4 regions of the Mesorhizobium loti R88b genome follow, and region 2 is predicted to be linked to each of the others. Evidence: riboswitches for the same ligand, from Rfam matches in the RefSeq annotation. Region 2 holds a riboswitch; each other region holds the start of a gene.
The links. A riboswitch is a leader RNA that binds a small molecule or an ion and turns the genes downstream of it on or off. The one in region 2 is predicted to bind cobalamin.
Positions count from the first base shown of each region.

Region 1: another riboswitch for cobalamin. It lies ahead of EB235_RS18515 (DUF1636 family protein); the one in region 2 lies ahead of metE (5-methyltetrahydropteroyltriglutamate--homocysteine S-methyltransferase).
Region 3: another riboswitch for cobalamin. It lies ahead of EB235_RS02105 (aromatic ring-hydroxylating oxygenase subunit alpha); the one in region 2 lies ahead of metE (5-methyltetrahydropteroyltriglutamate--homocysteine S-methyltransferase).
Region 4: another riboswitch for cobalamin. It lies ahead of EB235_RS18735 (CbtB domain-containing protein); the one in region 2 lies ahead of metE (5-methyltetrahydropteroyltriglutamate--homocysteine S-methyltransferase).

Region 1 covers NZ_CP033367.1:3,796,616-3,798,807, reverse strand. Annotated here, with positions in the region: gene EB235_RS18520 (DUF6348 family protein) at 1-709, shown strand, start outside; cobalamin riboswitch at 765-969, shown strand; gene EB235_RS18515 (DUF1636 family protein) at 1,010-1,444, shown strand; gene cobW (cobalamin biosynthesis protein CobW) at 1,441-2,192, shown strand, end outside.
Region 2 covers NZ_CP033367.1:6,745,168-6,747,359, reverse strand. Annotated here, with positions in the region: gene metE (5-methyltetrahydropteroyltriglutamate--homocysteine S-methyltransferase) at 1-1,114, opposite strand, end outside; cobalamin riboswitch at 1,231-1,430, opposite strand; partial or broken gene EB235_RS32605 (cytochrome P450) at 1,722-1,997, opposite strand; gene EB235_RS32600 (cytochrome P450 family protein) at 1,964-2,192, opposite strand, start outside.
Region 3 covers NZ_CP033367.1:459,444-461,635, forward strand. Annotated here, with positions in the region: gene EB235_RS02100 (DUF680 domain-containing protein) at 57-254, opposite strand; cobalamin riboswitch at 760-961, shown strand; gene EB235_RS02105 (aromatic ring-hydroxylating oxygenase subunit alpha) at 1,076-2,192, shown strand, end outside.
Region 4 covers NZ_CP033367.1:3,842,704-3,844,895, reverse strand. Annotated here, with positions in the region: gene cobU (bifunctional adenosylcobinamide kinase/adenosylcobinamide-phosphate guanylyltransferase) at 1-222, opposite strand, end outside; gene EB235_RS18740 (CbtA family protein) at 215-1,018, opposite strand; gene EB235_RS18735 (CbtB domain-containing protein) at 1,034-1,213, opposite strand; cobalamin riboswitch at 1,247-1,444, opposite strand; gene EB235_RS18730 (aromatic ring-hydroxylating oxygenase subunit alpha) at 1,588-2,192, shown strand, end outside.

The DNA.
Region 1 (2,192 bases), 2.9 Mb from region 2:
AGTTCTCGACCTGATCCACGAAGCGCTTATCGCGCATGGGATCAAAGCCGTACGTGGACAGTACGACGTCCGGCTTGAACTGGAGGACCTGCGCTTCGAAGCCGAGATTTTCAACAGGGGGCAACAAGACTCTACCCACAGATTGGTCGTCGAGATCTACATCTTCTCGCCCCTGCTGGAGACTCAGCCAGCCATCGAATCGTTTGTCGGCATGGGCAGCACGCGCGAAGAAGCGACATTCCAGGCATTCGGAAAGTTCCTGATCGGCGTATTTCATGTGCTGATCGAGGGCCTCGCGCATCATGTCTGCGAGAACATGCAAGCCGAAATCGAGTTCTGGCGTCGGAATGATGCCGGTTGGAAGGTCTTTGGCGGACCTGTGATCACCCAGGCTGCGGCAGAATCCACGCTCAACCAAGCATATCCGGCGTTCTATGCCCGTTTGGAAAGACTGTTCGCGGCCAATGTTCGCCCCGGCAGTCATTTTGTGCGGATATTCCTGGCGAGCCATGACGGAGCAATGGTCGGTCACGAAGTTGTCCTGGACAACGAAACATGGCCGGAAGGCCAGGAGCTTCTCGTTGGCCAGGATTGGCATCACGGCGATGGCTACCAGGCAGTGCGCCAAGTCATTCTTGCGTTACCAGAAGAGAGACCGGTTGCGCTGAGCCGTTGGGCGCAGCTGGGCAAGAAAATCCTGCGGCGCTGAATACAGCTGGTTGGCGATCTCGCCTACCGCGCGTTGACACCGCCACCTGCAAAAGCCTAAATCCGGTCCAGACGGTCCCTTGCCCGCAACGGCAAGGGCTAAGAGGGAATGCGGTGCGGGATTTCGATCTCAAATCCGCGGCTGTCCCCGCAACTGTAAGCGAAGAGCCAAGGCCGAAAGCCACTGGGAGTTCCCGGGAAGGCGGCTATCCAAGGCGATGACCCGCGAGCCAGGAGACCTGCCGTCTGCGACAGAAGAATCCGATCGCCCGGCGGGTTTCCGGGCAAGGAGCCCGGCTTTTTGGACCAGAACAGCAGTTTTTCGGCTGGCACAGCGGACAATGCGTCCGGCGACAGTGAAGCCTTGGCCGGCGTCACCGTCATCGTCTGCGCCTCCTGCCGCAATGAGGCCGGCTCCGACGCGCATCCCCGCGCCGGCGAACTTTTGGCCGAAGATACGCGCCGCGCCGCAGCGGCCGACAATATCCGCGTCCGCACGGTCGAATGTCTCGGCAATTGCAAGCGCCGGCTCAGCGCCGCGATCCTGCGCGATGGCTGCTGGAGCTATGTCTTCGGCGACCTGACCTTGACCAGCGGCCCCGACCTTATCACCGGCGCAAAACTCTTCGCCACCTCGACCGACGGCCTCATCCCATGGCGCGGCCGGCCTGATTCCCTCAAGCGCGGCCTCGTGGCGCGTATTCCACCTCTCGACATGCTGAAGGACCAACCATGAGCGCTCCAAATCCGGCCGGCAATCTCTCCCGAGTACCCTGCACCGTTGTCACCGGCTTCCTCGGCGCCGGCAAGACCACGCTGGTCCGCCATCTCCTGGAAAACGCCGGCGGCAAGCGTATCGCGATCATCGTCAACGAGTTCGGCGACATCGGCATCGACGGCGAGATCCTGAAGGGCTGCGGCATCGACACCTGCCCGGAGGAAAACATAGTCGAACTGGCCAATGGCTGCATCTGCTGCACCGTCGCCGACGATTTCGTGCCGGCGCTGGACAAGATCCTGTCGCTGACGCCGAAAGTCGACCATATCCTGATCGAGACGTCCGGCCTGGCCCTGCCCAAGCCGCTTGTCCAGGCCTTCCAGTGGCCGTCGGTAAAGAGCCGCGTAACCGTCGACGGCGTCATCGCCGTGGTCGACGGCCCCGCGCTGGCCGAAGGCCGCGTCGCCAACGACATGGACGCCCTGCAGGCGCAGCGTGCTCAGGACGACAGCCTCGACCATGACGACCCGGTCGAGGAAGTGTTCGAGGATCAGATCGCCTGCGCCGACCTGATCATCCTGTCGAAGAGCGACCTGATGGACGCCGCCGGTTCGGCCCGCGCCAATGCCATCATCAATGAACATTCCGCCCGCGCGGTAAAAATCGTGCCGACATCGCATGGCAAGGTCGATCCCTCCGTGCTGCTCGGCCTCGGGCTCGCCGTCGAGGACGACATCGAGAACCGCAAGTCCCATCATGACGGCGC
Region 2 (2,192 bases):
GCTCGTCGGTCTTTTGCGCCGCGAAGGCGAGCCACGATTTCACATCCGCATCGAGTGCCGTCTCCATGTCCAGGTCGATCGGCACATGCAGCATCGAGCAGGACGGGGCGATCTCCACGCGGTCCCGCGGCCAACCGGCGACGATCGGCTTGATGCGGTCAAGCATGGCAGGCAGGTTCGCGCGCCAGACGTTGCGGCCGTCGATCAGCCCGAGCGAGAGCACAAGGTCCTTCTGCGCGAGCCGGCCGACGGTCTCCAACTGCTCTGGAGCGCGCACGAGATCGACGTGCAGTCCCGCCACGGGCAGAGAAATCGCGGTCTCGAGATTGTCTCCCAGCGATCCGAAATAGGTAGCGACCATGATCTTCAACTCCGGTGCTGCTTTTGACAGCCGGCAGTAGGCGAATTGGAGCGCATCCCGTTCGTTGGGAACCAGATCGACCACGAGCGCCGGCTCATCGATCTGCACCCAATCGGCTCCCGCGAGCTTCAGCCTCCGCAGGAGCTCCTCGTAGACGGGCAGCAGCCGTGGCAGGAGCGCGATAGGGTTGAAACCTTCCTCAGGTGACTTCGCCAACTTGAGAAAGGTAACCGGTCCAAGCAGGACCGGGCGCGTGTGGATGCCGAGCGCCTTGGCCTCGAGGAAATGATCGACCGGTTTCGCCGACGAGAGGGCAAAGCTCTGATCGTCGGTAAGTTCCGGCACAATGTAGTGATAGTTGGTGTCGAACCATTTGGTCATTTCCATCGCGGCAAGGCCATGCCCGTTGGCCGCATGCTCGTCACCGGCATGTCCGCAATCAGCGGCCTGATCTTGGTTGCCGCGCGCCATGGCGAAATAGGTATCGAGTGGGACCTCGCCGTCAGTCCAGACGTATCGTGCCGGCACGGCGCCGACCATGGCGACGGTGTCGAGCACATGGTCATAAAGCGAGAAATCGTTGGACGGGATTTTCGACACGCCGCGATCGTGCTGCTCCCTCCAGCTGGCGGCGCGTAGCGCCTTCGCCGTCGCGAGCAGGTCGGCAGCGGGAGATTTTCCGGACCAGTAGCTTTCAAGCGCGAATTTCAGTTCCCGCCGTCGACCGATACGCGGCACGCCGAGCGTTGCCACAGGAATTTGTTGAGAGACAGTCATGCCATACCCCGATGGTTGGGGCGTGGGGACAAGGAACGCGCGAGCAGGCGGCACGAAGCCGGGCTACTGCGGCCACCGAGACACCCCGCCCGTGGACGTTGTTCGTCGTGGCAGGTCTCCTGGCTCGCGGGTCAAAGCCTCTGCCCGTCTTCCCGAGGCCGTTCGCCTCAGTGACACCAATGGGCTTGGCTCGCCGCTAACAGTTGCGGGGGCAGCGCCGGCATCGCACCGGCTTCCCTCTTAGCTCCGCTACGGCAGTGCCGCGCGGAGAACCACGACATGCGCACAATCACAGCAGCTTCGCTCCTTGTCAATACATATAACGAGATGTTTATGTGATGATGCGAATAGTGCCCTTGCGCTGATCGGTCTCTTTCGCCCAAAGCCGCTTACGATGCCGCCTCTTATCAGTGCAGGCTCGGAGAGATCCTTGTCCCCATCGGCGACGCCGGATCAGATCGAGGTCGCCGGGCTCAAGAGCGTAAAGTGGGGCGAGGCCGTCACGGTCCGCCGGGAATCCCGGTATTTGTTCCCCGCTCGGCTTTGCTCAGCGTGCTTGCGCACTCGCCCATCAGCACGCTGATAACATGTCCGGAAGCGGAAAGGAGAGGTGGCGCCTCAGGTCGGCGGACTGGGGCTGGGCCGCCAGCGTCTCGAACAACTGCGCGGGGATCGCCTCGACCTGCTGCGCGAGCAGCTTCACCCTGCGATTGCTGAAGGCCGGCGCCACGATCGTGCGTAACCGGGCATGCTCGCCCCCCTCGTGCGAGACCAGCCACCCCGGCGAACCGAGAATCACCGAATCCGGGGTGAATGCGGCACTCTCTAAGCGACGGAAGGGCGGAAGCTGACCGGCAGGCGCTGCGGGCAGCGAATGACGTAAGACGGCATGTAGACGACGTCCTCCGCAGCGATGGTCAGCGCCAGATCCTCCAGCCGCCCGAACAGCGCGGGGAAGGCGCAGCGCAATTCCAGGCGCGCCAGCGCAGCGCCCAGGCAGGAATGCGGCCCCTCGCCGAACGACAAATGCGGGTTGTGCCGCCGGGTGACATCG
Region 3 (2,192 bases), 920 kb from region 2:
TCTTCCAGTTTCGCCAGGGCGGCGAGCCAAGCCCACCGCCTGCTGGTGATCGACAGTTAGTTGTTGCCGAAGAGGTTGTGGTCGGCACCCGTGACAGGCGTCTGAGCAGCCGGTTCCGACTTCTTGATCGAAGCGGTGTGCGAGCTGTCGACAGCGGCGGCTGCAGGGGCATTCGAACCGTAGTGGTCGCTACCAGCGAAGGCGCTGCCGGAAATGGCCAGAAGGGCGGCGGCAGTGAGAATGATCTTTTTCATTTTAAGTACTCCAGTATTTTTGCTGTCCGTCTAGCGGCGTGTCTTGGGAATGAAATCGCGTCGTTCGGACAGCCCCGATGTGGGTAAGCCGTCTGCCGGATTCCAATCACGAAGTTGTTCCGCCTGGGCCATGATTTTACATCTTGTAATTTTAATAAGCATGCCGACCATCTTGTTTTATGCATATGATACAGCTACTTAGATAAATTTCACGACCCACTCACCGAGTGTATCCGGGCGTCAGCGTTCACACCGTCCTGCACGCATTGTCAACAGAAACGAACCGTTCGGTTCGATTTTAGAAGTTGCTAATAGTCACTTTTCGATACCGTTGGCCTGTTTTCCCCGCGCCAGGAGCCGGACAAGAGACGATTCGAAACAGCACAGATTGCTGAACAAAACAGAATCTCAGCCGTTCAATCGCTGGCCGGAGCGTTTCGTCCGGCGTGTCGCGCCGCATGGATACGATGTCGCTTTCATGCCGATGTCGCGATCGCTGCCGTGATTAGATGACTGCATCTCAGGTGCCGCTTCGTGACCACGGAACGGAGAATTGGGAAGCCGGTCAGAATCCGGCGCTGCCCCCGCAACGGTGGTGGAGTTCAAGTCGCAACGGGAGACCACTGGGCGAAAGCCTGGGAAGGTGTCGCGATGGTCCGAAAGGACAACTCCAGAGCCCGGAAACCAGCCCGAGATTGTTGAACTCGACTGATCGCGGTGGGCGGTCAAGAGGCGGATGGTGCATGCCCGGCTTCCGCCGGCCTGCGTCCGGTCCTTCCTCCGTCACCACCAGTTCAGTCCTTGAAGTATGAGGACAGGACATGGATGCTCGCAACGACATGCTGAGGCTCTTGAACAGCCGCAGGGACGGGTTCTCGCTCGAACAACCCTTCTACACCGACCCGGACTACTTCAAGCTGGACATGGAGCTGATCTGGTATCGCGACTGGCTGTTCATCGGCCATGATTGCGAACTGCCGAAGCCCGGCAGCTTCATCACCGTGCAGATCGGCGACTATCCGGTCGTGCTGGTGCGCGACCAGCAGGGCAAGATCAACGCTTTCCACAATTCCTGCCGCCATCGCGGCAGCCGTGTCTGCAACACCGACAAGGGCACCGCCGCCAAACTGGTCTGCCCCTATCACCAGTGGACCTATGAGTTGGACGGCCGCCTGCTGTTCGCCCGCCAGATGGCCGACGGTTTCGACAAGAGCCAGTTCAGCCTGAAGCCGGTCGCCTGCGAAAGTGTCGCCGGCTACATCTTCATCTGTTTGGCAAAGGAGCCGGCCGACTTCGCGCCGATGCGGGCGATGATCGAACCCTATCTCAAGCCACACCGGCTGGGCGAGGCGAAGGTCGCCTTCGAGAGCACCATTGTCGAGAAGGGCAACTGGAAACTCGTCTGGGAAAACAACCGCGAATGCTACCATTGCGCCGGTAACCACCCGGAACTCTGCAAGACCTTCCCGGAAGCACCGACCGTGACCGGCGTGCAAGGCGCCGACAGCGATCCCGAAATGCTGGCGCACTGGGCGAAATGCGAGGCCGCCGGCCTGCCGAGCAAGTTCCGCATCGATCCAGCCGGACAATACCGCGCCACGCGCGCACGGCTGCTGCGCGATGCGGTCAGTTACACGATGACCGGCAAGCGCGCGGTGAAGAAGAACCTGTCCGACAGCGTCTCGGCCGACCGCATCGGCACCTTGATGCACTATCACTACCCGACGACGTGGAACCACATCCTCATCGACCATGCCGTTACTTTCCGCGTGCTGCCGATCAGCGCCACGGAAACCGCGGTGACGACCAAATGGCTGGTGCACAAGGATGCGGTCGAGGGCGTCGACTACGATCTTGCCGAGCTCACCCATGTCTGGACCGAGACCAACGACCAGGACCGCCGCATCGTCGAGGAAAACGCCCTTGGCATCCTGTCGC
Region 4 (2,192 bases), 2.9 Mb from region 2:
GAGCGCACCGGCAAGGTCGAGCGCTGCGTCGATGGTCGTCCAGCCCTCGCCGCGCCTTAAGCGGTGCAGTGCGATGCGCTCGCGCATCTCGTCGTCATAGGCTTGCGCTGTGGCGATATACGCCCATGGTGAGGGCGAGGCCGTCACAAGAATTTCGGCGTGCGCGCTCTTTCCGGAGCGCGCGCCGCCGATGATGAAGGTCAGCTTGCTGCGATTAGGCAAAGCTGTCGCGCAGGCTGCTCGCGGTGCCGGTGAAGCGTCCACGCACCACGCCAACGACAGCGCCGAGCACCAGCCAGAACACCAGATTGGTCAACGTCACCGCCACCACGAACTGGTGGTGCAGGCCTTCCGGGATCGGTGTCTCGAAGCTGTCTGGCTGTGGTGCGCCGACGATGTGCGGTGCAATGATCAACGCCACTGCCAGGATCACCAGCGGCAGCGATCTGCGGAAAGCAATCAAAGCGAGACCGATCGCTGTCGCCACTGCCGTTGCCGTCCACCATATCTGGCGCGGCAAGAGATCGGCCGCAGGCATCGCCGGCAGTTCGGGCTGAAGGCCGAGACCGGGCGCCAGCGTGAACACGGCGAAACCAGCCAACCCCCAGAACACGCCCTGGCGCCAATTGCCGATGCCGCCTGCGAATTCGGAAACCGCAACCAGGATCAGCGCGAAGCCGATGCCGGTGGCGACATTGAAAACCGCACTGTATGCGTGACGCTCGAAGCCGTCGGCAGGCTCCCAGCCCTCATCCTCATGTTCGGGCGCAGTCGCGGCGGCTGGCGCCATGCTCATGGTGTTTGCAGCGGGCGCGGTGCTGCTGGCGGCATTGGTGCCAGCAGCGTTCTCGGCCGGTGCCGCGGCATGGTCGTGCTGATGGCCGGCGCCGGCCTTTTCGTAAACTTCGGCCTGGAGGATGAGAGGGGCGGTGGCATAGGCCTGCATGCAGGCAAGAACGACGCCGGCCACGAGCCCTGCGATCGCCGCGATGAACACGACGTTGCGAAACAGATTCATGATGTCAGATCCTCGTCAGTGGCAGGGAAATGCCATCGAATGGCGGTTGTCATGACCAGCATTGTGGACCGCATCGATATGCGAGAAGCCGACAAACCCGATGATGAAGGTGCCGAGCAGCGCGGCAAGCGCCAGCTGCATGAAGCGCGACTGCGAGGAGACGGAGGCGCCGAGGGAGACGGAAGCAGTAGTCATATCTTGTCCTTTCACCCTCCACCCGAGGGCCTGTCAGTTTTGCCGTCGCCGGCAGGTCTCCTGGCTCGCGGATCAGCGCCCTTCTCCACCTTCCCGAAGACGAATCTTCAGTGGCATATGGAGAGGACTACCGCACACAGTTGCGGGGGCAGCCACGGCATTGGGCAACAAACGAGCCCGCACCGCATTCCCTCTTGGCTCCAAAACGGAACCGACGACTGCGTGACTATAGGGAAAATCACGACACGCGGCAAACCAAATTCCGTCGGCAAGCAGCGCGATTGCGCCATGCCGACAAGACCAGTGGTCCTGGGCACGACAATTGACAATTGTGCTGGCCGGGTGTCGGCTGGCGTCCTCACAGGAAGCCAGCCATGCAGCCCATTGCCAGCGAGCGCGATCCCTATAACGGCCTGACCCGGGCCGAGCCGACGCTGCCCTCATCGGCCTATTGGGATGCGGCAGCCTATCAGCGCGACCTTAATGCCATCTGGTACAAAAACTGGCTGCTCGTCTGTCGCGAGGCCGATCTGGCCCAGCCGCTGGCTTTCCGTCGGTTCCGCATCGGCACGCAGGACATCGTCGTCCTGCGCGACGACACTGGCGAGCTGCGCGCCTTCCACAACACCTGCCGGCATCGCGGTTCGCAGCTTTGCCAGGAGAGCGAGGGCCGGCTGAAGGCGCGGCTGATCACCTGCCCCTATCACGCCTGGTCCTATTCGCTGCGCGGCGACCTCGTGCGCGTGCCGTCGAAATCGCTGCCTGATGGTTTCGACAAGGCCGACCACCCGCTCTATCGCGTCGCCCTTTCGGTGTGGCGCGGCTTCGTGTTCATCAATCTGCAGGAAGACGCGGCAGGCTCGGCGCAGGCATCCTTCGACCCTGCCTCCGGCAATCTCGGCAACTGGCCGCTGGAAGCGCTGGTCTCTGGCCATGTGCTGCGCAAGGTGATGAACTGCAACTGGAAGATCTTTTGGGA